DNA from 4 places in the Paenarthrobacter sp. NPDC091669 genome. Region 4 is predicted to be linked to each of the others. Evidence: riboswitches for the same ligand, from Rfam matches in the RefSeq annotation. Region 4 holds a riboswitch; each other region holds the start of a gene.

Evidence for each region. Region 4 has a riboswitch for cyclic di-AMP ahead of ACIQLI_RS16045 (M23 family metallopeptidase). Riboswitches for the same ligand answer to the same signal wherever they lie in the genome.
Region 1: linked by a shared signal. The riboswitch ahead of ACIQLI_RS18890 (hypothetical protein) and the one ahead of ACIQLI_RS16045 (M23 family metallopeptidase) in region 4 are both predicted to bind cyclic di-AMP.
Region 2: linked by a shared signal. The riboswitch ahead of ACIQLI_RS21305 (hypothetical protein) and the one ahead of ACIQLI_RS16045 (M23 family metallopeptidase) in region 4 are both predicted to bind cyclic di-AMP.
Region 3: linked by a shared signal. The riboswitch ahead of ACIQLI_RS01650 (NlpC/P60 family protein) and the one ahead of ACIQLI_RS16045 (M23 family metallopeptidase) in region 4 are both predicted to bind cyclic di-AMP.

The regions. Positions count from the first base shown of each region.
Region 1 is NZ_JBIVTK010000012.1:92,060-99,283, forward strand. Features, by position in the region: gene ACIQLI_RS18875 (hypothetical protein) at 1-821, shown strand, start outside; gene ald (alanine dehydrogenase) at 895-2,013, opposite strand; gene ACIQLI_RS18885 (PucR family transcriptional regulator) at 2,220-3,437, shown strand; gene ACIQLI_RS18890 (hypothetical protein) at 3,627-4,868, opposite strand; cyclic di-AMP (ydaO/yuaA leader) riboswitch at 4,871-5,015, opposite strand; gene ACIQLI_RS18895 (hypothetical protein) at 5,145-5,375, opposite strand; gene ACIQLI_RS18900 (ATP-dependent DNA ligase) at 5,421-6,485, shown strand; gene ACIQLI_RS18905 (DUF6480 family protein) at 6,504-6,764, opposite strand; gene ACIQLI_RS18910 (alpha/beta fold hydrolase) at 6,835-7,224, opposite strand, start outside.
Region 2 is NZ_JBIVTK010000016.1:95,631-102,854, forward strand. Features, by position in the region: gene ACIQLI_RS21290 (winged helix-turn-helix domain-containing protein) at 160-1,026, opposite strand; gene ACIQLI_RS21295 (response regulator transcription factor) at 1,679-2,419, shown strand; gene ACIQLI_RS21300 (sensor histidine kinase) at 2,423-3,919, shown strand; cyclic di-AMP (ydaO/yuaA leader) riboswitch at 4,028-4,215, shown strand; gene ACIQLI_RS21305 (hypothetical protein) at 4,219-5,046, shown strand; gene ACIQLI_RS21310 (dolichyl-phosphate beta-glucosyltransferase) at 5,217-6,227, shown strand; gene ACIQLI_RS21315 (pyridoxal phosphate-dependent decarboxylase family protein) at 6,224-7,224, opposite strand, start outside.
Region 3 is NZ_JBIVTK010000001.1:351,205-358,428, reverse strand. Features, by position in the region: gene ACIQLI_RS01660 (NCS2 family permease) at 1-1,058, opposite strand, end outside; gene ACIQLI_RS01655 (copper resistance protein CopC) at 1,173-1,835, shown strand; cyclic di-AMP (ydaO/yuaA leader) riboswitch at 1,986-2,178, shown strand; gene ACIQLI_RS01650 (NlpC/P60 family protein) at 2,182-2,970, shown strand; gene ACIQLI_RS01645 (FAD-dependent monooxygenase) at 3,140-3,832, opposite strand; gene ACIQLI_RS01640 (universal stress protein) at 4,248-5,285, shown strand; gene ACIQLI_RS01635 (PEP/pyruvate-binding domain-containing protein) at 5,306-7,224, shown strand, end outside.
Region 4 is NZ_JBIVTK010000009.1:117,534-124,757, reverse strand. Features, by position in the region: gene ACIQLI_RS16070 (cold-shock protein) at 2-385, shown strand; gene ACIQLI_RS16065 (DUF3027 domain-containing protein) at 393-1,004, shown strand; gene ACIQLI_RS16060 (MFS transporter) at 1,048-2,361, shown strand; gene serC (phosphoserine transaminase) at 2,458-3,588, opposite strand; gene ACIQLI_RS16050 (metal-dependent transcriptional regulator) at 3,881-4,576, shown strand; cyclic di-AMP (ydaO/yuaA leader) riboswitch at 4,761-5,002, shown strand; gene ACIQLI_RS16045 (M23 family metallopeptidase) at 5,007-5,837, shown strand; cyclic di-AMP (ydaO/yuaA leader) riboswitch at 5,963-6,144, shown strand; gene ACIQLI_RS16040 (C40 family peptidase) at 6,149-6,895, shown strand; gene ACIQLI_RS16035 (NlpC/P60 family protein) at 6,994-7,224, shown strand, end outside.

The DNA.
Region 1 (7,224 bases), on a different contig from region 4:
TCGACCGTTTCCTGGCCGACTCCGGCCTGGAGGGCGACGCCGAACTCCGCACAGAACTGCTGGAACTTCGTTCGCTGGCCGATACTGCCCCCGTGCCTTCCGAGGCAGTTCGTGCGCTCATGGTCCGCGGCCAGGTTGCGGCCACCCAGCAGATCACGACGACGGCCGGTCCCGTTGCGTCGTCGGGCGCGCCGACGGCGGTACTCGCCACGGTTGGAGACCCGGCCCGTGCGGCTGACCCGGCACGTGTAGGTGCCCTCCCTGCCGACGAACTTGCTGCGCAGCGGCGGGCAAAGCGGCGCACGGCCATTGCCGGCCTTGCTGTCGTGGTGTCCTTGGCCGGCGGTACTACTGCTGCGGCTGCGTCCGACGGCGGAATCCCGGGTGCCCTCCAGCATCTGGGCGCAGCCATCGGCTCAGCGGTCTCGAAGCTCACTCCTGGTTCGGGCAACGCTCCGCAGCAGGGCGGACCGGCCGGCTCCAACCCGGCGCCGACTGTTGAGGAGGCGCCCGCAGTTCCCGACCGTGACCAGCCCGCCCCGGCACCGGCTGCCCCACTTACAAGCGGCAACCCAGCCCCAGGATCTCCTCCGCAGCCCGGCGGAGGAGCGTCGCCTCAAAAACCCAAGGATCCCCCACCCCACGAACCTGGGAACGGCGGCATCCCCACGCCGGTGGTTCCTGTGACGCCGCCGGGGATCGACCCCTCAGGACTTGATCCGGCCAAGCTCCGCCCCTCAGGAGTACCTGTGCCGGTTCCTACCCGCGTGGTTCCCAGCCTTCCCGCGGACCAGGGCACCCCGAGCCTCCCCGCGAAGTGACGGCGCGGGTTAAACCACGATGGCGGGGTGCTGCTTCGTGTGGAAGCTGCACCCCGCCGTCGTGCGTGGGTTCCTAAGCGGTAACCAGGCTGTGCCAGTCGTTGACGAGGGGCAGGTTGTGCGCCTCGGAAACGGAGTGGTGTGCCACGTGGCCTGCGGCGATGTTGAGGCCGGCAGCCAGCGCGGGGTCGCGGTCGAAGGCGGCCTTGACGCCCAAGTTGGCCAGTGCCACGGCGTAGCGCAGGGTGACGTTGGTCAGTGCGTACGTGGAGGTGTTCGGAACAGCGCCAGGCATGTTGGCAACGCAGTAGAAGATCGAGTTGTGGACCTTGTACGTCGGTTCCTGGTGGGTGGTGGGGTGCGTGTCCTCGAAGCAGCCGCCCTGGTCAACTGCGATGTCCACCAGGACCGAGCCCGGCTTCATGCGGGCAACGAGCTCGTTGGTGACCAGCTTGGGTGCCTTGGCGCCCGGGATCAGGACGGAACCGATGACGAGATCTGCGTCGATGACTGACTTCTCGATCTCGTAGGCGTTGGAGGCAACGGTCTTCAGGCGGCCCTGGTAGAGGGCGTCGAGTTCACGCAGCCGGTTGATGTTGATGTCCATGATGGTGACATCAGCACCGAGGCCCAGCGCCATGGCGGCGGCGTTGGTTCCCGCAACGCCGGCACCGAGGACAACAACCTTGGCCGGGCGGACGCCCGGTACGCCGCCCAGGAGGACGCCCTTGCCGCCGGCCGGGGCCATGAGCGAGGAAGCGCCGACCACGACGGACAGGCGGCCTGCTACCTCGGACATGGGGGCGAGCAGCGGAAGGGTGCGGCCTTCCTGCACGGTTTCGTAGGCGATGGCCGTGACGCCGGAGTTGATGAGCTCTGCGGTGAGCTCGGGCTCTGCGGCGAGGTGCAGGTAGGTGAAGAGGATGAGGCCCTTGCGGAAGCGGTGGTACTCGGCCGCGATGGGTTCCTTGACCTTCATGACCATGTCTGCACGGCCCCAGACGTCGTCAGCGTCGTTGACGATTTCGGCGCCGGCGATCGAGTATTCCTCGTCGGTGATGCCCGAGCCGAGGCCCGCGCCGCGCTCAACCAGAACGGTGTGTCCGTGGGTGCGGAATTCGTGGACACCTGCGGCCGTGATGGCTACGCGGAATTCGTTGTTCTTGATTTCTTTGGGGACGCCGATGATCATCTGTGGGCTCCATCGTTAGCGGCCTCTTCGGCCGAAAAATGTGTTGCGGGCTGTGATTCCAGAATAAATCCGGCTGTGAGGCAGGCGACATGGGCTTTGCCGCGTACAGTCCGAGAAGGCCCGGAAATTCAAGGATCTTCATCTCTGCAGCTCGACATTTGTCGAGCCATGGAGCGTCAGGTGTCGCCTGCTGTTGGTACGCTTTCCTGATGCAGCAGGACGTGGAACAGATCGTTGAACGCGTGGCGTTGAAACTGGGCCGCGGCCTCTCCCTGGAAGACCTCGACGGCGTCCTCCTCGCCTACAGCTCCAACCAGTCGCACGCCGACCGCGTCCGCGTGAACTTCCTCCTCAGCAAGCGTGTCCCCGGCGATGTCAGCGCGTGGCAACTGTCCCACGGCATCGCCACGGCGGTGCGTCCCGTCGTCGTTCCCGCCAATGAGGAACTCGGAATGTTGGGCAGGGTCTGCGTGCCGCTCCTGGTGCGCGGCTTCCGCGTGGGCTACTTGTGGGTCCAGCTGGACGTTGAAGAGCAAAGTGCGACGGCGATACTCGCCGAGTTGCCCGGCGTGCGCGACGAGTTGGACCTGTTGGCGGGATTGCTCCTTGATTCCAACACCGCGGAATCGGAATTCCGGCGCCGGCGTGAGCAGGAGTTCCTCTCTGCTTGCAGCGGCGAATCGAATGCCGTGGCGGCCGTGGCCGGGTGGAAGGAAATCCAAGGCCGCGGTCCGTGGCAACTGGTGACCATCCTGGACGCGGACGGCGCGAGGTCCGACGTCGATCCCCTTGCCGCGACCCTGACGCACCGTTCAGCCGCGCTGCAGTCCACTATCGGGGTCAACGCTGCGTTGTTCAGCGCGGGAACGGAGACGCATTCGGTGGTGCTGTTCCGCGAGTCCGGTGGCCGGGCGGACCACGCCCAGGTGCTGGTCCACTATCAACTGGAACTCGCCAAGCGCTCCGGCAGGGCGGTGGACCGGGTGATCCTGGGCATCAGCGAACCATTCCAGGTGATCCGGCAGCTCGGGGGAGCATACCGGCAGTCCAAGGTTGCGGCGCAGGCTGCTGCCGTCGATCGACCCCTCGGCGAGCTCGTGGACAGCCGGGCCGTGGGCGTCTATCAGCTCTTCGACCGTTTGCTGGCACCCGGAGGCTGGGACGACACCGGTTCCGTGCACTTCCGAACGCTGGAGGACCAGGACAAGAACGGCGAACTCCTGCCCGTCCTGGAACTCCTCTATGACAGTGATGGTTCAGTGCAGGACGTCGCGGCCAAACTCCACCTCCACAGGAGCAGCATCTACAACCGACTCGGCCGGATCCGCCAGCTCATCGGTGCCGACCCCCTCAGTGGAGCGATCCGCCTTGAACTGCACGCTGCCTTGAAAGCCCGCCGTTGGGCCGGCCGGCCACGGATCTAAGGTTGTTAAGGAACAAATGAGGCAGACACCCGGTGGGTGCCTGCCTCATGCGCAGGGTCTTGCCTTAGGAACGCCTCAGCCGCTGGCAGCTCCAACGGCCCCATCGGCGCCGGAACGTGGCCGTCCGGCTGCTGCTGCAGTATCGGCTGTGCCATCCCACGTGCGTGGTGGTGCGCGGCAAGCGCGTGCTCATTTGAGGGCGTCCTTTGCCGCGTTGAGAATCTCTTCAAGTGCCGTCCCGGTGGGCTGCGGTGCGGCGGCCGCGCTGGGCTTGCCCGTGGGCTTTGGTTTGGTGGTCTGCGTGGGAGTCCCCGTCGGGGTGGGGGTAGGTGTCGGAGTGGGCGTGACCGTCGGCGTCGTTGTGGGCGTCGGTGTCGTGGGAGGCGTGGTGATCGTGTCCGACGGCACCTCACTGGGTGCCGGCGCCGGCTGGGTGGGGGCCGGGCTGGCGGTGGACGGGACCGCGGCGATGGTTGAGGGTACTGCCGACGGGACCCAGACGGGGTCAGCCAAGGAAACTTTCGGGGTGGGAACGGACGACGGCGACACAGGCGCGGGTGACTCCGGAACCGTGGCCGGTTGGCCGGCTGCCGACGTCGCAGCAGCTGACGCGGAGGGCGATGAGGCCCTCGAGTACGAGGCACTGGGTGCGGGAGCCGCGGAGCCTGAATTCCGGTCGGCGCCGCTGGCTTCCTGGGAGGGGGTCTCCTGGCCGAAGAACGGCAGCTCGAGGGCCTGCCCCAAGGTGCCGGCTGTCAGGACCAGACCCAGGGCACCAGCCACCACGGCCATGCGCTGGCTCATGTGCTTGACCGACGCAGCTTTACGCAGGACCGCCTGGGGTTCCCGGCCAAGGGACGATCCGCCCCTGCCCGGCCTGGAGGGAGCGGGAGCGGCCGACTCCTTTGGAACGTCCTTGCGGCTTGCCAGTGAAGCCGACGCCGTGGCGGCCGCAGCAACCCGCGCCGGGGATGTGCCCCGCGGTGAAACGGGTGCCGGGGAAGCGGCTGCAGGCGAAACCGCTGTGGGGGCAGACTTGGCCTGAACGATCGGAATAGCCGAGGTAGGAGGCCCCGGCGTGGTGGAGGGCGGAGCTGCTGCCTGGGCGGCCTCCACGACGGGAATGGCCGCGGTTGCCGGCTCGGCAGCGTCGGCAGGTTCTCCGACCGCGGATGGAGCGGGCGCGATCACAGCTTGGGCGGCCCGTTCCCGCTCGGCTGCGCGCGCGGCCGCACGTGTGGTGGGCGGCGCGACGGTGGGGAGGGCCGCGGTGGCGGGCTCCGACGTCGTGCTTGTGGTCCCGAGTGCGGCAGCAGTGTCTGCCTGCACGCTGATGGGGGGTCCGCTGGGTTGGGCCCGACGGCGTCCGGTTGGTTTGGTGCGCTCGCGTTCAGTCTCGGCGCGGCGCGGCTGATCCATGGTTGGGGACATGGTGGTTGCCTCTCAACGCCTTCGAGGTTAGCTGTCGGGTTCGGACGAGGCCGTCCGGCCGCCGTAGCGGCTTCACCCCAAGGACTTGGGAAAGTCCGGGAACTTGTGGGTCCCCCGCCTCTGCCGCGGGTCTGGCGGATCCCGGAATGCGGCAGAGCTCGGCGTCATTCCGGAAGCGGCCCAGCGGAGATACGGGTCGCCCTACGACGGTACATGAGCCGGAAAGTAAAGTCACATTAATGTAACGGACGGTAGGCCTCCCCAGATGAGAGGGTTCTAGCGTTTAGGCTTCGGGGCCGGTGCTGGCGCCGGGAGTTCGTGCTGGATTTTCTGGATCTGGTGGACGTGATGGGTTTCCGGGCGGAAAATCTCGTCCGCAACTCCCAACATCCCGCCGGCTGCTGCGCGCCGGACACCCCGGCGATTCTGCCGGGCCACCCAGTACCACGCCGCGGCCAGGAGGGCGGGAACTCCAAGTACGGCAGCCAACACGGCCAAGATATCCATCGCCTAAGACTAGCTTCGGCGCGAACCGGCAGGTAGACATTGTCTATGGACCTGCCTGTGATGCCACCCGTCTCGCCCATGCTCGCCAAATCCGTCCCCGCCATTCCCGATGTAGGGCACTACGAGCCCAAATGGGATGGCTTCAGGACCATCGTCTTCAAAGATGGCGACGAAGTCATCCTGGGCAGCCGCAACGAGAAACCCATGACCCGCTACTTCCCCGAACTGGTGGAAGCGCTGCGGCAGAACCTTCCGGACAAATGCGTGATCGACGGCGAGATTGTCCTGATCGAGGGCAACCGTCTGGAGTTCGAGGTGCTGCAGCAGCGGATCCACCCCGCGGACAGCCGGGTCCGGATGCTCGCCGAGAAGACCCCGGCGTCCATGATCGCGTTCGACATCCTTGCCCTCGGCGACGACGACCTCATGGGCAGGCCTTTCTCGGAACGCCGCGCCGTCCTGGAACGTGCGCTCGCCAAGGCTGAGCCGCCTGTTTACGTCACTCCTGCAGTCACGGACCTTGAGCGCGCGCAGGAATGGTTCGTGCAATTGGAAGGCGCAGGCCTGGACGGGGTGCTGTCCAAGCCCTTGGACGGGACGTACTTGCCCAACAAGCGCGTGATGTTCAAGACCAAGCATGAGCGCACCGCGGACTGTGTGGTGGCCGGATTCCGTTGGCATAAGACCGCGAAGGTTGTGGGGTCCATGCTGTTGGGTCTTTATCACGACGACGGTCGGCTCCAGCATGTGGGGGTGGTGGCCTCATTCCCCATGGCCAAGCGCGAGGCCCTGGTGGCTGAGCTTGAGCCGTACCAAGTGGAACTCGGCGAGCATCCTTGGGGCGAGTGGGCCAGCCAGGGCGAGGGGGCCGGGGGTTCCAGGATGCCCGGCGCCCAAAGCCGGTGGAGTGCGGGCAAGGATTTCTCGTTCGTGCCCCTGCGTCCCGAGCTGGTGATCGAGGTGGCCTACGACTACATGGAGGGCGAGCGGTTCCGGCACACCACGCAGTTCAGGCGCTGGCGGCCGGACCGCACGCCGGAGAGCTGCACATACTCCCAGTTGGAGGAGCCGGCGGATTACGATCTTGGGGAGATCCTGAGGCTGCCGTAGTCCGGCGCCCGCAGTTGTTTACTCCTCGTGTCCTTGGTCGCTGCTCATGCTGCCCTCGGCCGGCGGGGTTTCTCCCGGGGGCACTCCACCGCCGGGTTCAAGGCCCGTGACGTTTCCGTCGAGGGGATCCGGGTTGGCGGATGCTGCGGGATCGTCGTCCTCATCCTGCCGCATGTCGGGATCCTCGTGGATACTGTCGGCATCGGACGTAGTATCAAACGGTCCTGTGGCGCCGGTTGCGCCGAAGCCTTGCTCGTCCTTGTGGTCTCCAGTGGTCACGATCAACCCTTTCGTAAGCAAACTTACTAATGTGATGGCTCCGCCAGCCTAGCCGGGGTGCGCGGACTCATCAAGGTGCCTGGCCGTGAAGCGCTGTCGCGGCAACAAAACTCCGGATGGCGTCCGCCACGGCATGGGGCCGCATGTGTTGCGCTACATGCCCGACGCCGGGAATCTCCACCAAGCGCCCCTGGTCAACCGCCCTCGAGAGCCGGAGAGCCCAGTCCGGGCCGGCCACGTTGTCGCGGCTTCCCCTCAGGACCAGCACGGGGACCTTGATGCCAGCCACGCGTTTTTCCGTGGGGTAGGACATCATCACGGGCAGTTCAGTGAGGTACCAGCGCGGACCGGAGCGGAAATAGTCCGACGTGACGATCCAATTGGAGGAGGGGCTTTCGCGGAGCATCCCGTCAAGGAGAAGGGCCACGGACTGGCGCCGCACGTTCTTGTGCCGCGAATC
Region 2 (7,224 bases), on a different contig from region 4:
GGTCACGACCCCACGCACCCCGGTCCCCTCAGCCGCGGAGGCCAATCCTCGTCAGGGCACGAAAAAGCCGAAAGGCGGCATATCCCGACAGCGCCGTTGTCGCGCGAAGAATGAGCGCAGGCGCAGAGGGATGATGCCGCCTTTCGGCTGCAGCGTTACTTAGATCGAGTATTCCGGAGCGGCCCAGACAATAACTTCGGGGTGCTCGTAGAAGCGGTAGCCCTGGCCGCGGACCGTGCGGACGGTGTTGGCGAGGCGGCCAAGCTTGGAGCGGAGGCGGCGGATGTGGACGTCGATGGTGCGCTCGTTGGGCACCTCTTCGGCGTTGCGCCACAGACCCTCAAGGAGTTCGTCGCGCCCCACTGTGCGGGTGCCGTTCTCGACCAGGTAGTTGAGGAGCTCGAACTCCTTGAACGTCAGGTTCAGGGATTCGCCGTCGAGGTGCACTTCGCGGCGGGCGAGGTCGATCAGCACACCGGAGGGGCGGGATTCCTGCTGCGGCGTCGGACGGGCAGCTTCGGTGCGCTGGCGTGCGGCGACGGTGGGGTCGCCGAAGGTTGAACGCACGACGTCGAGTGCGGACCCGGGCGCGCCGGCCGGTGCAACTGCCACGGCAGCATAGCTCTCAGCGCCGGTCACGAGGGACTGCGCATAGGCGCGGATTTCCTGGGCCAGCTTGGCGATGGAGGTGCCGGCTGCTGCTGCGGTTTCTTCGTCAATGCCCATGTAGAGCACAAAGCCACGGGCCACATTGTCGTTGGCAACGGGGCGGAGCCTGTCGGACTGGGCAATCACCGGAGTGGGCGCAGTCATGGGTGCCGGCTCTGCGGCAGGTACTGCGCGCAACTGACCATAGGAGTTGGGATTATAACCCTGCGGAACGTAACCGGGGGCCTGCTGGCCTGCGCCTTGCTGGGCGGGGGCGTAGCCGGGGCGGTTGCCGAAGCCGGGGCGGAGCCCTGCGTTCGAGGCGGCCTTGTTGGCGTTACGGACGGAGATGTGGACGTATCCAGATGCAACTGACATGGAGTGCTTACCTCAAAAGTGAATAGCCGTCATCGCGGCTTCGAATGCTGGTTGTCCCCGCAATGAGTTTGGGGATGGGCGCCCAACGCTGGGCTAGGGGGCGAATGCCTGAAACTTCTTGGGGTGGAAAGTTAGGCTTGCATTCGACAACAGCGATCATCATGGCCAGCGGGTGTGCTGGACCAGGTTGCTGCGGCTGCAGGTGCTGTTGAGTTCTTGTTCACATTGGAAGTGTGCAACGTAACAATGGCAACACGCAAGTAACAAAGCGCCGAACCGTCCACATTTTGAGACGGAGAGGTCTATTGTGCCGTAAATCACAATTCAGCCATGATGATAAATGAACGCCATTTCATTCGACCGGGGCAGGAAATATTCGCCATGTACTGAATTTTCTTCGGCCAATCGGGCATGATGTGCATCGACATTCCCGCGAAGCACCCAGCTGCGGAATCTCACGATCTGAAACAGTTGTTGTCCAATCGCCGGGAGCCCGGTTCGGAAATTTTCTGCCGAAAATCTGCTACAAGCTGTAGAAACGGGATTCTTTGGGCTCGCGGCTTCCAGACTCCAATCTCGCTAGTGTTGACTTCACAGCATCCTCACAGGGCAGGCAAAGCGGTCGCCAATCCGCAGAACAGAAGGTTGTCCCATGGCCTCCTCGCATTCCATGACCAACAATCTCCCCCAGCTGTCCCACCCGGACGGCTCACCGATCCGCGCCTTGGTGGTGGATGACGAACCCAGCCTGGCCGAACTCATGAGCATGGGCCTGCGCATGGCCGGTTGGTCGGTAGCCGTTGCCGGAGACGGCCCCGATGCTGTGAAGCTCGCCAAGGATTTTCGGCCCGACGTCCTGGTTCTGGATGTCATGCTGCCCGGATTCGACGGCGTGGAGGTCCTCAACCGCATCCGCACGTTCGCGCCCGAAGTTCCCGCCCTCTTCCTCACGGCCAAGGACGCCGTGCAGGACCGCATTGTTGGCCTGGCTGCCGGCGGCGATGACTACGTCACCAAACCCTTCAGCATGGAAGAAGTCCTCCTGCGGCTCCACCGACTGGTCCAGCGATCCGGCGTCGCCGCCATGGACACCGCCGAGCTGGTGGTGGGTGACCTCACCCTGAACGTCGACACCCGGGAAGTCACGCGTGCCGGGGAGGACATTCCCCTCACCGCCACCCAGTTCGAACTTTTGCGGTACCTCATGGAAAACCCCAAACGGGTGGTCAGCAAAGCCCAGATCCTGGACCGGGTGTGGGATTACGACTTCGGCGGGCAAGCCAACATCGTGGAGCTGTACATTTCCTACCTACGCAAGAAAATCGAAGCCAACCATCCGCCGATGATCCACACCATCCGTGGCGCCGGCTACGTCATCAAACCCGCGGACTAGGCGTTGAGCACACTTTCAGGAGTGGCCAGGAAGTCCGGCCGCAGCTGGCTCAATCCCTCCACCTGGCACTTGCGCACCCGGCTGGTCCTGGTGGCCATGGCACTGTTGGTCGCCATTTGCGGGGCAGTGGGCGTGGTGAGCTATGCGTCCATGGACATGGTGTTCAACCGGCAGCTCGACAGGCAGCTGGAGCAGGCGTCCAGCCGCGCGAATGACTTCGGCAGGCCGCCGTCGAGCTTTCCGTCCTCACCTTCGGGGAAGCCGGATCCCCTGGAGGCGCGGGGCCAGGCCGCGGGAACGCTCAACGCCAGGATCGACGGTTCCACCGTCCGCAGTTCGGGGCTCATCAACGCCCAGGGAAAGCGCGTTTCGCTCTCCGCAGATGACGAGCAGGTGCTGCTGACCCTCCCTAAGGACAACCGCCCTGTGGACCGTTCGCTCTCCAACGGCGACTACCGTTTGGTGGCCGTCGAAACCAATGGCGATGTGATCGTGACGGGGTTGCCCTTGGCGGACAAGCAAAGCGCCGAGGCGTCGTTGGTCTGGACCATGGTGCTGGTATCGCTGGGCGGACTGATCATCATCGGCCTCGCCGGAACAGTGATCATCCGGCGGACCATGCGGCCGTTGGAGCAACTCTCCGAGGTGGCCACCAAGGTTTCACGTCTTCCGCTCGACGCCGGTGAGGTGGCACTTGCGGTGCGCGTACCGCCGTCGGCCTCTCATCCCGGAACGGAAGTCGGCAGCGTTGGCCATGCCCTCAACCAGATGCTGAACAACGTCTCCAATGCCTTGGAAGCGCGCCAGGAAAGCGAGACCAAAGTACGCCAGTTCGTCGCGGACGCGTCGCACGAACTCCGAACGCCGCTGACGGCCATCCGCGGTTACACCGAACTGCTGAGGATGACCGAGAACTTCACCGATGACGGCCGAAAGTCGCTGGCACGCGTCCAGAGCCAGTCCGAACGGATGACCACCTTGGTGGAGGATCTGCTGCTGCTTGCCAGGCTGGATGAAGGCCAGCCGGTCAAGGTCACGGACGTGGACCTCACCCAGTTGGTGATCGAAACTGTCAGCGATGAGAAAGTCATGGCACCTGACCACATTTGGCAACTTCAACTGCCTGATGAGCCCGTCACGGTCCGCGGCGACGCTACGCAGCTGCACCAAGTGTTGGCCAATCTGCTCTCCAATGCCCGCAAACACACCGATGCCGGTACGACTGTTGTCACCGGCGTCATGCTCTCGGCCGATGGCAGCGCAGTAGTGACCGTGACGGACAACGGGCCCGGCATTCCAGAGGATTTCCAAGGCCGGATCTTCTCCCGCTTTGCCCGCGCCGATGCCGCGCGATCGGGGTCTGAGGGCACGTCCGGACTGGGCTTGTCGATCGTGGAATCCATCGTGGAAGCGCACGGCGGAAGCGTGGAAGTGACGTCACGTCCAGGTCGCACCGAGTTCGCCCTGCGACTCCCTACCGTCAGTACCGAAGAGATGTAACGAAACGGGCAAGGCGACTCACCGACGTCGTGATCTCTGTTACCTAAATGTGACTTCTGCGAATTCCTCCTGTACCGTCGAAAGGGTGGGTCGCCCCAACTGGCCCGCATCCGGGATGCGCCGAGCTCTGCCACTTCCCGGAGTCCGTTCTTACTCCGAGGCAGAGACGGGGGACCCAGAGTCTCCGGGCCCAGGCATTTATGCCGGACCCTTGGGGTAAAGCCGCAGCGTGATGCGCGGCCGGATGACCTCATCCGAACCCGACAGCTAACTCCGCAGGCGCTGAGAGGTAATCACACATGTCTGAATTCAATGATCAGACGCGCCCTTCCGCGCGTCACCGCGATGAGCACAACGCACCGTTGACCAAGTCGCAAACCGTCCTCAAGAACGCTGCCCGCCAGGGTAAGTCCGGCCACCGCATGTCGGTTGTTGCCGGCGTCGTGGCCGCTGCGCTGGGCGTCGCATCGCTCGGTACTGCTGCCAACGCCACCCTGAACCTCCCTGAGGCGAGCCGCGTTGCAGAGACCCAGGCAGCTGCCCAGGTCAGCACCAACAAGACAGCCGAAATCTCCGCTTCCTTGGACGCAGCCGCCGCAAAGGGCGCTGCTGACCGGGCTGCCGTAGACAAGGCCGCTGCTGAAAAAGCTGCCGCCGAGAAGGCCGCTGCCGACCTGGCTGCTGCTGAAAAAGCTGCCGCCGAGAAGGCCGCAGCCGATCAAGCCGCTGCCGAGAAGGCCGCCGCTGATGCTGCAGCCAAGCAAGCCGCCGCCGCCGCTGCCGAAGCTGCAGCTGCTGCCGCCGCCCCCAAGGCCGTGGACGACCCCGCCGCCGCCAAGGCCTACGCTGCCAGCATCCTTGGCAACTACGGCTGGAGCGCCAGCGAAATGACTGCGCTGAACACCCTGTGGGAGAAGGAATCCAACTGGAAGACCACTGCCACCAACGCTTCCAGTGGTGCTTACGGCATTGTCCAGTCGCTGCCTGCTACCAAAATGGCAACTGCGGGTGCTGACTGGCAGACCAACTACCAGACCCAGATCAAGTGGGGCCTGAACTACATCAAGGAACGCTACGGATCCCCGTCGGCCGCCCTGGGCTTCCACCTGGCAAATAACTGGTACTAAGCCAGACTGCTTGATCACCGCGCCGGTTCCCGCCGTTCGCACCAGTACACACTGGAGCGGATGGCGGGAAGCGGCGCGGTTTTCGCGTTTCACAGGTGCCGTCCATGGTTCACAGTGGGGTCACAGCTTCCACCTAAAACCCTCCTAATCGGCGGGCCCATTCTGGAAACATGACGCTCACCGATCCAACCGCCAGCGCTCCACCACGACGCTTCCATTCGGCGCGCTTCGGTGGCGCGGCGTTAAGCACCACACAGCAGGGCGCCCAAGCAGGGCCACAAGCCCGACGCTCCCCCATTGACACCCGCGCTGCCGTTCCTGTGCTGGACGTCACCCTTCCCGTGTTCAACGAGGAAGCCCGCCTGGAACAGAACCTGCGCAGGCTCTACGGGCACCTTGCAGATTCATTTCCGCACACCTTCCGGATCACGGTGGCGGACAACTGCAGCACGGACAACACCCTGAGGATCGCCGAGCGCTTGGCCCGCGAACTGCCTGAACTGACGGTGGTTCGATTCCAGCAAAGGGGTCGCGGAAACGCACTCCGCCATATCTGGCAGGTCTCGCCGTCACCCGTGCTCGCCTATATGGAAGCAGATCTTTCCACGGACTTGTCGGCCCTCGCTCCCCTCATTGCACCTCTGCTCTCGGGCCATTCGGATCTAGCGGTCGGCACGCGGCTGGCACGGAGCTCACAGGCGGCCCGCAGTCCCCAGCGCGGATTCATCTCCCGAAGCTACAACTTCCTGCTGCACGCGGTTCTGGGGGCACGCTTTTCCGATGCCCAGTGCGGATTCAAGGCCGTCCGCGCCGACGTCGCGCACAGGATCCTTCCCTATGCCAAGGACGATGGCTGGTTCTTCGACACCGAACTCCTGGTGATCGCCGAACGGTGTGGTTTGCGCGTTCATGAAGTACCCGTCGACTGGACGGACGATCCCACCTCGAGTGTCGACGTCGTACGCACCGCGCTTGCCGACCTGCGCGGCCTGGTGCGCTTGGCTCGCGACCTTGGCAGCGGGCGTGTTCCTTACAAGGAGGTGCGCAGGGAGATCGGCCGGACACCGGCGTCGGGAACGGCGGCGGCGCGTCTGGGACCGCTTCTGCATTTGGCTGGTTGGGCCGCGTTGTCCGCGGCCGTAGTGTTCGTCGTCCTCCACGCGGCCCACGTCGTGGGCTAGGACTCCGGTTCGGCGTCCACCGCACCCCTCACGGCGGCAATGGACGCCGCAACATCTCCGGCATCCGTGGTCCAGTTGCTCACTGAGATCCTGAGGATTTCACGGCCACGCCACGAGGACCCGGACATCCACACCGCGCCCTCGGCCATCAGCCGTTGCGTGACACGGTGTGTGCGGTCATCACTGCCGAAGCTCACCGATACCTGCGTGAACACGACGTCGTTGAGCACCTCGACGCCCGGGATCGCGGCGAGCCCCTCGGCCAACGCGCGGGCGTTTGCAGCGAGCCGCTCCACCATGGAGATCACCCCGTTACGGCCCAGTTGCCTCAGCGCCGCCCACACAGGGATGCCCCTGGCACGGCGGGACATCTCAGGCACTTTCTCGAAAGGATCTCCCGGACCGGCATCCGTGGCAATGAGGTAACTCGTGTGAACACTGAAAGCACGCCTCAAGGCTTCCGGCCTCGCGACGATTGCCAAGCCACAGTCGTAAGGAACGTTCAGGGTCTTATGGGCATCCGTGGCCCAGGAATCTGCTTCTTCCACTCCGGCCAGGCGGGCCCGCAGCGTCGGGCTGACAGCGGCCCATAAACCAAAAGCGCCATCCACGTGCACCCAGGCTCCGCGATCGTGGGCCACGGCTATGGCTTCCTCCATGGGATCAAAGGCGCCGGAATGCAGGTTGCCCGCTTGAAGGCAGACCAGCGACGGTCCGGGCTGCTGATCCATGGCCTCGGCAAGCGCGTCGGGGAAAATTCGTCCTTCGTCGTCGGCGTCTACAGGGACGCACGCCCCCAAGCCGAGATACCGCAACGCCAAATCCACTGCGGCGTGGCGCTCCCGGCCTGCAAAGGTGGTGATGCGCGGGGCGCCGGTCAGCCCAAGAGCCTCCAGGTCCCAGCCTGCCTCGTCCATCAAGTATTGGCGCCCGGCCGCCAGCCCTACGAAATTGGCGGTGGTGGCACCGGTGGTGAATCCGACGTCGGCACTTGCAG
Region 3 (7,224 bases), on a different contig from region 4:
CCGATGCCGGCGCCGGACTCGACAAAGATCTGGTTGGACGAAACGGACGCGCCGCCGCCTACGATCGCGCCGAGGGCATCCACCTGCAGGACACGGTCCACGTTGGGGATGTTGCCGTCCTTGTCCACGGTTCCGGCCTCGTTGGCCAGGCCCACCATGGTGCCCATGGCATCGAAGAAGATGCTCAGCAGGATCACGAATGCCAGCAGGGCCGCTGCGATGAACCCAAGGTGCTCAAAGGCGCCGAATGGGTTGGCCTTGCCGATGAGGGACAGGTCCGGAGCGCCCCACTCCGAGAGGGTGGGAGCCACGAGGGACCAGCCGCGCGGGTTGACGTTCTTGCCGTCGAAGCTGGGGCCGATGTGGAGGGTGAATTCGAGGATGGCGGCCAGTGCCGTGGAGACCACGATCCCGATGAGGATGGCGCCGCGGACCTTTCGGACCACCAGGGCGATGGTGAGGATGAGGCCCACTGCGAACACCAGGGTGGGCCAGCCCATGAGCTTGCCATCCACGCCCAGGCCCAGGGGAACCGTGGTGCCGGCGGCGTCGGGAATTCGGCGCACAAATCCCGCATTGACCAGCCCGATCAGCGCAATGAAGAGTCCGATACCCACCACGATCGCCGTTTTGAGCGCTTCCGGCACGGCCTTGAACACGGCGGTACGGAAACCGGTCAGCACCAGGATGAGCATGGTGATGCCGGAGAGGACCACAAGGCCCATCATGTCCGGCCAGGTGAGCTCCGGGTGCGAGGCGACCGTGACGGCAACGAAGGCGTTGACGCCCAGACCGGTTGCGACGGCGAACGGGTGCTTGGCCCACGCACCCATGAGGATGGTCAGGATGCCCGCCACGAAGGCCGTCGTGGCTGCGACGGCCGTAAAGCCGAGGGATGCCCCACTGGAATCCGCCCCGGAGAGGATCAGCGGGTTCAACACCACGATGTAGCTCATGGCGAAGAACGTTGCGAAGCCGCCACGAATTTCCCGCGAGTACGTGGATCCACGTTCAGTAATTTTGAAGTAGCGGTCTACTGCAGAACCTTGCTTAAGCATGAAGGACTCCGGGGATCGGTGGGAGTGTGCCCTCAAATCCTATGCGGTCCGGTACGGGCGCTCCGGACGATTCGCCTAGTCTGTAAGGAAGCCAACACTAGGAGAAACCGCCCCATGCGTACCATCCGCCCGCTTCTGGCCGCCGTCGTCGCTGCTCTTGCCTTCGCGTCCGCCCTGCTGTTTTCTGCGGCACCCGCGTCCGCCCATGACGTCGCTGAATCCACGACGCCGGCCAATGGCACCAGCGTCACGGACGTTCCGGCGTCGGTTTCCATCACATTCAACAACCGGCCGCTCGCGCAATTCTCGGGCGTGACGGTTACGGCGGGCGGCGAAAACTGGGCGGATGGCCCGGTGGAGATCATCGACAACCAGGCGGTCCAGAAGCTGCGCGAAGGCGCTCCGGCCGGCGAATACACGGTGGTCTGGCGCGTCGTCAGCAGCGATTCGCACCCCATCGAGGGCACCTTTACCTTCACGGCCACCGCAGGAAGCACGACGACGACCAGCGGTTCGGCGGCAGCCTCTCCTTCCGCTTCAGCACCGTCGTCTTCAGCACCGTCGGCAGCGGTACCGACGGCCGGAACCGCGGCCCCGGGCAACGCGGCGCAGGGAACCGGTAACAGCGAACCCGCGGCCGACGCCTCCCAGCCCTTCCCGTGGAGCATCGTAGGCCTGGCGGTTGTTGCTGTTGGTCTCGTTATTTTTCTGGCTGTTACAGCCCGCAGAAAACTCGCTGCTTCAAACGACTCTGATGGCGATTCTCCCGCGGAATAACAGGGTTTTCTACGTAGCCGCGAAGATCTCGAAACGGTTACTGCGACACGCCAGAAGCGTACTTCTCGTTACTTAAATGTGACTTCCGCGTGATCATCGCGTACGGTGGTACCTGTGCCTGTTCCACGTAGCGGGCACTTCCGGCCTGATTGCCTAGCTCTGCCGCAGTCCGGAATCCGTTCGCAGACAAACCTTACGGCAGAGACGGGGAACCCATTTTAGGCCGCTTTCGAGCGTGCCTTGGGGTGAAGTCACGATGCTTCCGCTGAACAGCGGGAGATAGTGGCCGGGTGACTCCCATCCGAATCCGACAGCTAACCTCGCAGGCATCGGGAGAGGCTCTTTCATGTCTTCACGCATTCTTCGCGGCCGTCGTAAGGCGGACAGCGTACGTCCTAATCCGTTCATCTCCATCTCCAAGGCAGTTGCCAGCAACGCTTCCGGCGCTGGCCGCCAGGCGGCTGTTATCGCAGCAGCCTCGGGCCTTGTGTTGACCGGCTCCATTGCAGCTCACGCTGCTGAAGCTCCGGTTCAGCGGGATTCCAGCCCGGCAACGGTCGCTGAGACCGTTTCAGCCGACGCACCCACCCAGGTTGTCACCGCCCTGGCTACGGCTACCGTCAACTTCGAGCGCCCTGCTGTTGCTTCTGTTGCAGCGCCGGTTATCGAGAAGCCTGCACCGGTTGCTCCGGCTCCCGTCGCCAAGAAGGCAGCAGTCACCACTGCCGCCGCAAAGGCTCCTGTTGCCAAGGCTGCTGCTGCCGCTCCGGCCGCTGCTGCTCCTGCTCCTGCGGCCGCTGCTGCTCCGGCCGTTGGTGGCGTCAATGCCGCCATGGTTGCCTCGGCTTACGCCCAGATCGGCATCATGCAGGACTGCACCGCCATGGTGGAGCGCGCACTCGGCTCCGCAGGCATCCCCGTTGGCGACCTCGGTCCCATGCAGTTCATGAACTACGGCAAGGTTGTCAGCTCACCCCAGCCCGGTGACATGATCGTCCAGTCCGGCCACGTCGCCATCTACATCGGCAACGGCCAGGCCATCAGCGGTGGCATCAATGGCAACCAGACGGGCATCCACCCGATCAGCTGGTTGACCGCAACGGGTCCCCTGACCTACGTACGCGCTGGCGCATAAGCCTCACGCTTCAGTTCAAAGGCCGGTGTCTTCGAAGAGTTCTTCTTCGAGGACACCGGCCTTTGGCGTTAAGTTTTGTGCGGAATAGTTCACGGCCAGGCACGACGCCGAAGGTCAGTCAGGCGGGCAGGCGGGCCTTTGCAGGGTGTCGTGGAGGGCGTTTGATCTGCTACGCGGTGGCGATGCCCGGCCCTGCCGGGAGGGCCACCTTGGACGATATCGCCTGGCCCACAGCCTTTGCCTGCCGAAGTACTTCCTTGGGTGTGGGCGTAATGAGCTCGCCGACTCCTACAAGGTGCATCCCGACGGCCCGCATTGCGGCCACCAGGTTCTGGCCGATCGCTATACCGAGTTCCGCCAGCATTCGGCGCAATTGGCTCTGCGCACAGCGCGTGACCACAATATGGTCGGCCAGAAGAACACCGTTGGCAGTGTGCACGGCCCACTGGCGGCGGGTGGACTCGAGGGGTCCGGAGGCGTGAAGCCCTGTCCTGAGCCCGGCAGTGGTCATGCTGGCGGCCAGTCCATAGCCGATCTGCTGGGAAGGGTCGGAGCCAAGAAAGTCGAGGCGGACCGCCCGTGTGGTGCTGCGGACATCCAGGTGATGGCTTGCGGCGTAGTTCCGCAGGTGGCGGAGGATCTCGTTACGCTCCTGCATGGCCGAGGGATCGGCTGCATCGCAGCGTTGGAGCATGCCAGTGTGGACTGACGGGCCGGTTGCGGACAACGTCCCGAACCCGTCCACCACTATGGAGTTCACGCCGTAGCGGCTGAGCTCACTGGCAACTGCCAAGCCGGACAGGCCGGCTCCGATGACCACGGTGGTGGTGCGTTCCGTGGCGGAATCAGGCGTGAGTGACACTGCTTGGTTCCTCCTTGACGTGTGTGCCGTTAGGCATCGCATGGGGTCGCGTCCGAGTTCCCCAAGCGGCCGCAATAAATGGCCGGAGTGTGCTGTGGAACACGGTTGCCGGCCATTCGGTGACTCGAACACTACCGAACTTTTTCTGCCATGGATAGCCTCCTGAGTCCGCGTGTTCGCCTTGTTCATCCCCAGCGCAAAATGCGGCCCCTGCAACCGAGCCCGGACCGTTATACACATAGCCCAAAGTCACCTTGATTCGGCGTTGCCGACCGAGAATAGTGGGCATTGGGAGAAGGAATTTCCAGGTTCCTTCTGCCCGGGCCATTGACAATGGCGCCAATAGGGAATCCGAGCCGGAGAACCTCTGGCAGAATGGCCGGAACATCAAGCAGCAGGTGGAGAGGCGGGCCCCATGGACCAGCACAGCAGGCACAATGAAGAGCCACAGGACGGCCAGGACCAGGCAGTGGCGCCAGGTGGCATTGTCGTTGGAGTCGACGGTTCAGAGCACGGGCAGTGTGCGTTGGTGTGGGCGGCACGTGAAGCCGAACGCCGTCAGCTGCCTTTGCACATCGTGACGGCCTACTCCGTACCCATTTTTGCCGCATCAGGGCTGGATGGCGGCTACGCAACTGTGGATGATTCGGTGATCCGCGAGGGCGCGGACGCGATCGTGAAACAGGCTATGGACAAGATCTCCGGGTATGCCATCGACGTTGACGCTTCCGTCGAGAACGGCGACGCCGCCGGTGTTCTCCTGGACCTCTCGGCAGACGCCGCGCTCCTTGTTTTTGGCAGCCGGGGCCGCGGCGGCTTCGTTGGACGCCTTTTGGGATCTGTCAGCAGCGCATTGCCTGCCCACGCCAAATGCCCCACCGTCACGGTCCCGCTGTACTGCGCCGACCGTCTCGGCGAAAACACTGAAGACAAGCACATCAAGGCCGAGCACGCCAAGGCTGGCCCCCGCGCCGTGGAAAACGTCGTTGCAGTGGGCGTCGACGGCTCCGAGCAAGCCCGCGTGGCAGTGCTCGAAGCGGCCGAGCAAGCGCAGCGCATGGGAGCCAAGCTCCGCGTCATCTGCGCTGTGCCGCAGTACAGCGGGTCCCTGGCATGGGTGCCGGCTCCGTTGGACCGCGATGCCCTCTTTGCGGATATCAGGGTGCAGCTTGACGCCGGTGTTGCGTGGCTCAGGAGCCACTTCCCCCAGCTTCCCATTGAGACGGATCTCCGCGATGGCTCACCCGTGGACGTGCTGGTGGAAACCAGCCGCAGCGTCGAGCTGGTGGTCCTGGGAACACGCGGCCGCGGCGGGTTCGCGGGCATGCTGCTCGGTTCCACCTCGGACGGCGTCCTCCACCATGCCAAGGGTCCTGTGCTGGTTGTTCCGGATCGTGAGGACCCCCGGCTGGCCGACCGTCACAAGTTTGGGCCAATGCTCGGCGCAGCTTAGGGCGCGGGGACCACTGCGCCATGGATGTCCAACAGCCCAGCGCGGCACTCATTCTGGACATCTCTGACATCAGTGGGGCCATGGTTCCTGATGTGGGGGGAAAGGCGGCCAACCTGGGGGAGCTGGCCAGTGCCGGACTGCCCGTGCCGCCCGGATTCTGCCTGACTACCGCTGCCTACCGGAACGCCCTTTCGGCCATTGGCCTGGACGAGGTCCTTGCGGCACTGAAGGAGGTCGATGCTTCCCGGTTGGACCAGCTGAACGGGCTCGCCGCCCGCGCGCGGTCCTTGGTGCTCGACGCCGGCATTCCCCAACCGATCGCCGAAGTGGTGAGGTCCGCCTACCAGCAGTTGGGAGAGGACGTTCCCGTTGCCGTCAGGTCGTCAGCAACCGCGGAGGACCTGGCTTTCGCGAGTTTCGCCGGTCAGCAGGACACCTTCCTGAACGTGGTGGGCGCTGACTCTGTCCTGGAAGCTGTGAGCCGCTGCTGGGCGTCGCTGTGGACAGACCGTGCCGTGACGTACAGGACCACCAACGGGATTGACCACGCGTCGGTCACCCTGGCTGTAGTGGTGCAGGAGATGGTGGACTCCGCCACCGCCGGAGTCATGTTCACCGCCAACCCGGTGACAGGAAACCGGCACCAGACAGTGATTGATGCCAGCCCGGGCCTGGGAGAGGCCGTCGTTTCCGGAGCCGTGAATCCGGATCAGTACGTGGTGGATGTTCGGCGCGGTGCCATGGTGAAAAGGACCGTGGGGGACAGGCAAGTGGAGATCAGGGCGATCCCTGGCGGTGGCACGGAACGCGTTGAACGCAGCACCGGGTCCTCGCGGGACCAGCCCGGCGATTCAAACCCTCAGCCCTGCCTCAGTGATCACCAGGTGTTGGGGCTCGTGGACTTGGGCCGCGAGGTCCAGTTGCATTACGGAGCCCCGCAGGACACCGAGTGGGCCATCGACCATGAGGGAAAAATATGGCTCACCCAAGCCCGGCCCATCACTACCCTGTACCCGCAAACCACGCGGACCCCTCCCGTTCCGGGCGAGCACGCCTTCCTGAACTTCAGCCTCGCCCAGGGCCTCACCAGGCCACTGACTCCCATGGGCCTGGCCGGCATTCGGCTCATCGCCTCCTCCGTCGCCAGGACCGCGGCATTCGATGTTCCGGATCCCCGGTCCGGCCCGCCCCCTTACTACGAGGCGGGGCAGCGCATCTTCTTCGACCTCACTTCGGTGGTGCGGAGCAGGGTCGGCCGGGCGATCGTGCCCCGGGTTTTCGATCTCATGGAGGCCCGCTCGGCCGTTCTGATACGTGGACTCTTTGACGATCCACGTTTCACAGTGACCACCAGGACGCCCTTGAAACTGATTCGCCACGTTGCTCCGGTTGCGGCCAGGTACCGGCTCCCTGAGACGCTGTTCCGTGGCTTGCTCCGCCCGGCGTCGGCACTGGAACGCGTGGAGAAACGCGGCTCCGATCTGCGCAGCACCTTGACGGTCCCGCAGCGAGCAACGGCCCACCAGCGGATCGGCCACGTCCAGCGAATCCTCGGAGAAGAGGTTTTCGCCACGGTCCCGCGGGTGCTGCCCCTTCCCGCGCTGGGCTTTGCCATGCTGGCGTTGGTCAAGAAGCTCCTGGGGGATCAGGCTCCGTATAGCGAGCTCCAAACGGTGATCCGGGGCCTTCCCAACAACGTCACTACCGAGATGGACCTGGCACTCTGGCAGCTTGCCGCTGAGATTCGGAAAGACCCCGACGCCGTTGCCTCCATGTCCGGTCTCCCGGCGGCAGAATTGACGGAGCAGTATCGGGACGGAAAGCTCCCAGCCGTTGCCCAAGCCGGATTGAGCTCGTTCCTGGGCACCTTCGGGCACCGGGCCGTCGCCGAGATCGACCTGGGCATGCCGCGCTGGTCAGACGATCCCACCCACATCCT
Region 4 (7,224 bases):
CGTGCCTACCGGCAAGGTCAAGTGGTATGACAAGGAAAAAGGCTTCGGATTCCTCGCGGCCGAGGATGGCCAGGAAGTTTTCCTGCCCAAGACGTCCCTGCCCGCGGGCGTAACAGAGCTCAAAGCTGGAACCCGGGTGGAGTTCGGCGTGGCCGACGGCCGCCGCGGAGCACAAGCGCTGGGGTTGCGCGTCCTGGAAAAGACGCCTTCCCTTGCCAAGGCCAAGCGGATGAACGCCAGGGACCTCGCACCCATGGTGCAGGACCTGGTGACGGTTCTGGACAACCTTTCCGGCTCGTTGTCCTCCGGCAAGTACCCGGACGGTAATAAGGCCAAGGCCATCAGCCTGGCGCTGCGCAAGGTTGCCGACGAGCTGGAAGCCTAGGCCGGCCATGACCTCGGAATCCGCACAGGAAACAAAGGCCGGAAGGGACGCCCAGGCAAACCCTGAAGCCGGCCCTGACGCTGCCCGGGCTCCTGGCATCGGGGAAGCCCCCGCGCGGAAGCCGGTGGCGGACAAGCCGCGCGCCGGCTTGCCCGTGTGGCGCACCGGGAAGCCGGACGCCTTCCTCGCTGCCGCCGTCGAGGTTGCCCGTGAGGCAGTGGAGGGCATTGCCAACCCTGGCGAAATCGGGGCGCACCTCGGTGCCAAGTCGGAGGGTGACCGTGTGGTGACCCACCTCTTTGAATCCAGGCTTGCCGGCTACGGCGGGTGGCAGTGGTACGCCGTGGTGACCCGCAACTCGCGGTCCAAGATCGTCACCGTGAGCGAACTTGGCCTGTTGCCCTCCGAGGACTCCATCCTGGCGCCCGAGTGGGTTCCGTGGGCCAAGCGTGTCCGTCCTGAGGACGAGACGCCGTTGGTGGAGGAAACCGTGGAGGACGTCACGGAAGAGTCCGTGCAGGCGGACGAAGACGAGGCGACCGGGCCCGCCGAGGATGCCGAGGACGCGGACGAATCCGACGATCCCGACGAAGACCACGACGAAGCCGGGGCTGAATAAGCATTGCGGAAACCCGGGGTGACCAGAGTAGGGGCGGACGCTGATGTCTACCTTTAGGTCACTCGGAATCCTCAATTACCGCATCTGGTTCTTCGGTGCCCTGATCTCCAACATCGGCACGTGGATGCAACGTACCGCGCAGGACTGGTTGGTCTTTGACCACCTGACCGCGCACGACGCCGGAGCCATGGGCATCACCTTGGCCCTCCAACTGGGTCCCCAACTCTTCCTTGCCCCTTGGGCCGGGCTGCTGGCCGACCGCTACAGCCGGCGGAAACTGCTCCTCATCACCTTGGTTGCCATGGCGCTCCTGAGTACGGGCCTGGGAATCCTGGTGTTGCTGGGAGTAGCTGAACTGTGGCACGTCTATGTCTTTGCGTTGCTGCTGGGCATCGTGACGGCCCTGGACGCTCCCGTCCGCCAGACATTCGTCTCCGAGCTGGTTACCGACGAATACCTGCCCAACGCCGTGGCCCTCAACAGTGCCTCCTTCAATGTGGCACGGATGATCGGACCCGCCGTCTCCGGCGTGCTGACGGTGGCGGTGGGTCCCGGTTGGGTGTTCCTCATCAACACCGTGTCCTTTGTTGCCATGCTCTGGGCGTTGAAGCTCATTCCAGCGTCCTCGCTTCGAGTCCAGCCCCGGGCTGCCGCGGGCAAAGGGCGGATCCGCGAGGGCCTGCGCTACGTCCGCAACAGACCCGATATCCAGGTGGTCCTGGCAGCCGTCTTCATTGTGGGCACCTTTGGACTCAACTTTCCCCTCTTCATTGCCGCGATGGTGGGAACCCAGTTCGGGATGGATGCCGGTGCCTTTGGACTGCTGAATTCAGTCATGGCCATCGGATCCGTGACCGGTGCCCTGCTGGCTGCCCGACGCGGCCGGCCCCGCCTGCGGCTGATCTTCATTGCCGCCGGGGGATTCGGCGTCGCCAGCGCGTTGGCGGCGCTGGCCCCCAACGCCATGCTCTTCGGGCTGGCCCTGGTTCCCTGTGGCCTGTTTGCCCTGACACTGATCACCAGCGCGAACGGTTACGTGCAGTCCACCACCGAGGCTGTCATGCGCGGGCGGGTCATGTCCTTGTACATGGCCATCTTCATGGGTGGCACCCCCATCGGAGCGCCGCTGGTGGGGTGGGTGGCCAACGTTGGCGGGCCACGGTGGGCCGTGGGCGTTGCAGCGTTGGCCGGCGTCAGCGCCGCCGTCGTGGGCTTGGCCTGGATCATCCGTGCCAAGCAGCTGCGGCTGCGTTTCGACCGCCGCGCCCGTGGCCTGCGGCATTTCCGGGTGGAGTCGTTGCTGGCCCGTCCGGCCACCGACGAGGACGACGACGGCGGCCCGGGGCCGGTCCGGTAAGCGGGCCCTCGAGGGTGGCGTTAGAAGGCTGCGGCGTTAAATGGCGGCGGCGCCGTCCGGGACTTTCCGAACGACGCCGACTGACAGCCTGTGGTGCTACTTCTTCAGTTCGCCCACCACGTAGTCGATGCTTGCAAGCAGGGCGGAAACGTCGTCCGGTTCGATGGCGACAAACGTCGCGATACGCAGCTGGTTGCGGCCGAGCTTGCGGTACGGCTCGGTGTCCACCACGCCGTTGGTGCGCAGGACCTTGGCGATGGCTGCGGCATCAATGGAGTCGTCGAAGTCGATGGTAGCGATGACGTTGGAGCGGTCTTCGGCGTTGGTGACGAACGGCGTCGCGTACTCCGAGGCCTCGGCCCAGGAGTAGATGCGGTGGGCCGAGTCCGCCGTGCGCTTGCTGGCGAAGTCCAGGCCACCGTTGCTGTTGAGCCACTGCACCTGGGCGTCCAAGGTGACCAGCGTGGTCAGGGAAGGCGTGTTGTACGTCTGGTTCAGCTTGGAGTTGTCGATGGCCGTCTGCAGGTCCAGGAAGTCCGGGATCCAGCGGCCGGACGCCTTGATCCGTGCCGCACGCTCCAGGGCGGCGGGGGAGAAGAGGCCCAGCCAGAGACCACCGTCGGAGGCGAAGTTCTTCTGTGGGGCGAAGTAGTAGACGTCGGACTCGGCGACGTCGACATCCAGCCCGCCGGCAGCAGACGTGGCGTCCACCAGGATCAACGAACCTTCGTCGGCACCCTGGACCCGCTTTACGGGAGCGGCTACACCAGTGGAGGTCTCGTTCTGGGGCCAGGCGTAGACGTCAACGCCGGCTTCGGCCTGCGACACCGGGCGCGTGCCAGGCTCGGCCTTGATGATCGAGGAAGGATCAAGGAACGGCGCCTTGTTGGTGGCAGCAGCGAACTTGGAACCGAACTCACCGAAGGAGAGGTGCTGTGCTTTCTTCTCCACCAGGCCGAATGCGGCGACATCCCAGAAGGCCGTGGAACCGCCGACGCCGAGGACAACTTCATATCCCTCGGGCGCACGGAAGAACTGGCTGAGGCCCTCCCGGACCGAACCCACAAGGTTCTTGACCGGAGCCTGGCGGTGGGACGTGCCGAGGATGGTGGACGACGCGGCAGACAGGGCCTCGATCTGTTCCGGACGGACCTTGGACGGTCCTGCGCCGAAGCGTCCGTCCTTGGGCAGCAGATCGGCGGGAATGGTGATGCTGTTGTCGCTCACGTGTGGCTCCAATGGGTATCGGCTAGAGATGGGTCGTGGCAGGTGGCATCAACTGCCCCTTCGACACCCCAATTCTGCCTGACCCGGCGCGGAGGCAGGAACCTGTGGCCGTCATAGTCCGCCACGTGGAACGCCGGCCAACCATATGCGACCGGAATTATCCAGAGTAATTCCAAATAAGCTAGGCTGGTGGTTGGCGTTCATGGGGCGGCGGTGCACACCGTCCACCCGGCAAGGGACGCGGTACGGTGGAGATTACGCAAGAAACTGCGTTCGAGGAGAGCTGAGCTGGATGACGGATCTGATCGATACCACTGAGATGTATCTTCGGACCATTTTGGAGCTTGAAGAAGAGAACATTGTGGCTCTCAGGGCCCGCATCGCCGAGCGGCTGCGGCACTCCGGACCCACTGTTTCCCAGACCATCGGACGCATGGAGCGCGATGGCCTGGTGATTGTTTCAAACGACCGTCACCTGGAACTGACCGAGGTGGGTCGGAAGCGCGCCACGGAGGTCATGCGCAAGCACCGCCTCGCCGAGCGTCTCCTTGCTGATGTCATTGGCCTGGACTGGGCCTATGTCCACGACGAAGCGTGTCGCTGGGAACACGTGATGAGCGAGCGCGTGGAGCGCCGGCTGTACGAACTCCTGGAACACCCCACCGAATCCCCGTATGGCAACCCCATCCCGGGCCTCGAAGCCCTCGGTGGCCTTGCCAGCCAGCCGTTCCCCCGCTTGGACGTCAACCTCCTGCAGGCCATGGACGGCTATGCACCGAATTCCCGCGTGGCGGTCACCCGCCTTGCGGAGCCCATTCAGGTTGAGCCTGAACTCCTCACCCAGTTGGATGAGGGCGGTATCCGCCCCGGAGCCGCCGTCTCGCTGGAGCGTGTAGGTGAGTACATTTCGGTCCGGGTTCCCGGCATCGAGGGTGCTCTGGAACTTCCGCCCGAGGTTGCGGCGCACGTCTTCGTCTCCGTCGGCTGACACCCCCCTCCCTTCACGCGGTGTCATATCTCACTTTTGGGTTTCCGGCGCGCGTGTGACCTGCGGTTTTTCAGGATTAGTGATAAGAGGCTGCCGCGCCATGCCTGTTCCTGTTGATAACGAATTTATTACTGCGGGCCTTAATCGCCTATAGTTATCTACTAGCGCTGATACCAAAGCGTTACCTGTTCCGGAGCCGAGCTCTGCCAGCGGAACAGGTGTGCCATCCACCACTGGCAGAGGCGGGGGAACCACAAGCGGCTGTCTAAAGAAGCAGCCTTGGGGTGAAGTCCGCAGCAGAAGTGCCCATTGTCGCAAGTCCCTCCTGGGATACCTGTGTGCCGTGAGCGCTTCGTGCGGGCCGGGTCTTTGAACTCTCTGACTCGAATCCGACAGCTAACTTCGCAGGCTTTTTAGAGAGGAACAGAGTTTGACAACGCAGAACGTCAGGGGTCGCCGCCGCGCGTCCGGCCCCGCTGCTGAGCTGCGGCCAGCCCGCGTCGTATCGGAGATCCGGCCACGCGACACCGAACGCCAGGTGCGTCGCCGTAAGAGCCCGTTGCGCCAGGTTGCCGACTTCGCCGCAGCCAGTGGCGTCGGGCAAAAGGCCGGAGTTGCGCTTGCCGCCACCGGACTTGCCCTGACTGTCGGTCTGCCAGCCACCAGCCCGGTCATGGCCACCTCGGAATCCGGTCAGACCGAGTCGGCCCTGGCCGTTACCGGTGGCAGCCAGCCCGAGGTTTCCGCCGCTGCATCAGCCAAGATCGACTTCAGCCGTGCCGCGGTAGCTACCGCCGCCGACCCCGACGGCAAGCTGAAGCAGTTGCTCAGCGCACAGTCCGCCGACAGCATCCAGCGCGCCTCGTCCACAGGTACCATGGCCAGTCCCCTGGATACCCTGACCACGGCTTCCCCGTTCGGCTACCGCATCAGCCCCCTCACGGGTGGTTCCGGTGACTTCCACCGTGGGCAGGACTTCGTGGCACAGTGCGGCACCGCCGTCCACGCCGCGGCCACCGGCAAGGTCACCTTTGCCGGATGGCACGAGTATGGCGGAGGCAACCGCGTGGTGGTAGACCACGGCAACGGCCTCGAGACCACGTACAACCACCTGTCGTCCTTCACCGTCAAAGTAGGCCAGACGGTCAGCCGCGGCGATACTGTGGCGCTGAGCGGTACCACGGGCGCCTCCACCGGCTGCCACCTCCACTTTGAAGTACAGGTCAACGGTGAAGTCGTTGACCCCATGGGCTGGCTCTAAGCCCAGTTGATGGTTGTCTCTCGCATTCGTGACACACCCCGTGACCTGAATGTGACATTCGCGTTCAACTGTTGTACCGTACAAAGCGCATCGGCTTTTTAGGGGGCCGGTGCACTTGAGTGGATTGCCTAGCTCTGCCACCACTCGAGGTCCGTTCGCATAAATCGTCTGGCAGGGGCGGGGGAACCACTTCTGGTCTTCGCAAGAAGGCCTTGGGGTTAAGTCGCAAAGCTTCCTTGAAGCAGCGTGGCCGGATGACTCCCATCCGAATCCGACAGCTCACCTCGCAGGCATTGGGAGAGGCTACCTACGTGTCATCACGCACTACCCCTGCGCGCCACCGCGCCGAATCGGTTCGTACGAACCCCTTGAACACGCTTTCCAAGGCTGTTTCATCCAACGCCGGTACCGTTGGCCGCCAGGCCGTCGTCCTGGCAGCAGCCTCAGGCCTCGTCCTCAGTGTCGGTCTTCCGGCCCAGGCAGCGGACACCGACGTTTCCAAGTCGGAAGCCTCCAGCACCCAGCAGATGGTCACCACTGCGGTAGTCACCGCAGAGCCCACCGCCACTGTTTCCTTCGAAAGCCCTGTAGTGGCCACCAAGGAAGCTCCCAAGGTTGTCCAGCGCGCTTCGCAGACCACCCAGCGGACCGCGGCCAATGGCAACCAGACCACCGCAGGTGCTGTGACGGCGAAGTCGTCCGAAGCCAAGGACGCTGCTTCCAGCGCCGCCGCTTCCGGCCTCGCCGCGATCGCCTACACCGGAATCGGACACCCGTACGTTTGGGGCGGCACCACGCCCAACGGATGGGACTGCTCCGGCTTCACCCAGTGGGTCTACGCCCAGGCCGGCATCAGCATCCCGCGCGTCAACGCCTGGACGGCCATGAAGCCCACCAGCACTCCTGCCCCCGGTGACCTGGTCATGCAGAACGGCGGAGCACACGTAGGCATCTACGTTGGCAACGGCATGATGATCAGCGCCTTGAACCCGGGACAGGGAACGCTCCTGCACTCGGCTGCCTCCACGGGCACGTCCTCCTTCTTTACCCTCCGCTAGAAACAATCCGTTCGGGGTTCGCCGGCATTCCCCCAAGTGCCGGCGCGCCAATGAGCCGCGTGTACCCCAACTACACGCGGATACGAAAAGAGAAAACCATGACCAGTGCATCCAAGGTTGCACGGCATCGCGCTGAGGCCCCCAAGACCAGCTCGCTTGCCGTGATCGCCAAGGCCGTCAGTGAAAACGCCGGCGGCGTAGGTCGCCAGGCGGCTGTTATTGCCGCAGCTTCAGGCCTGGTCCTGACCGGCAGTGTTGCTGCCAACGCGGCCGACACCACCGTGGACCGTGAGTCCACCTCGACGTCCACCCTTGACGTCCAGTCGGTA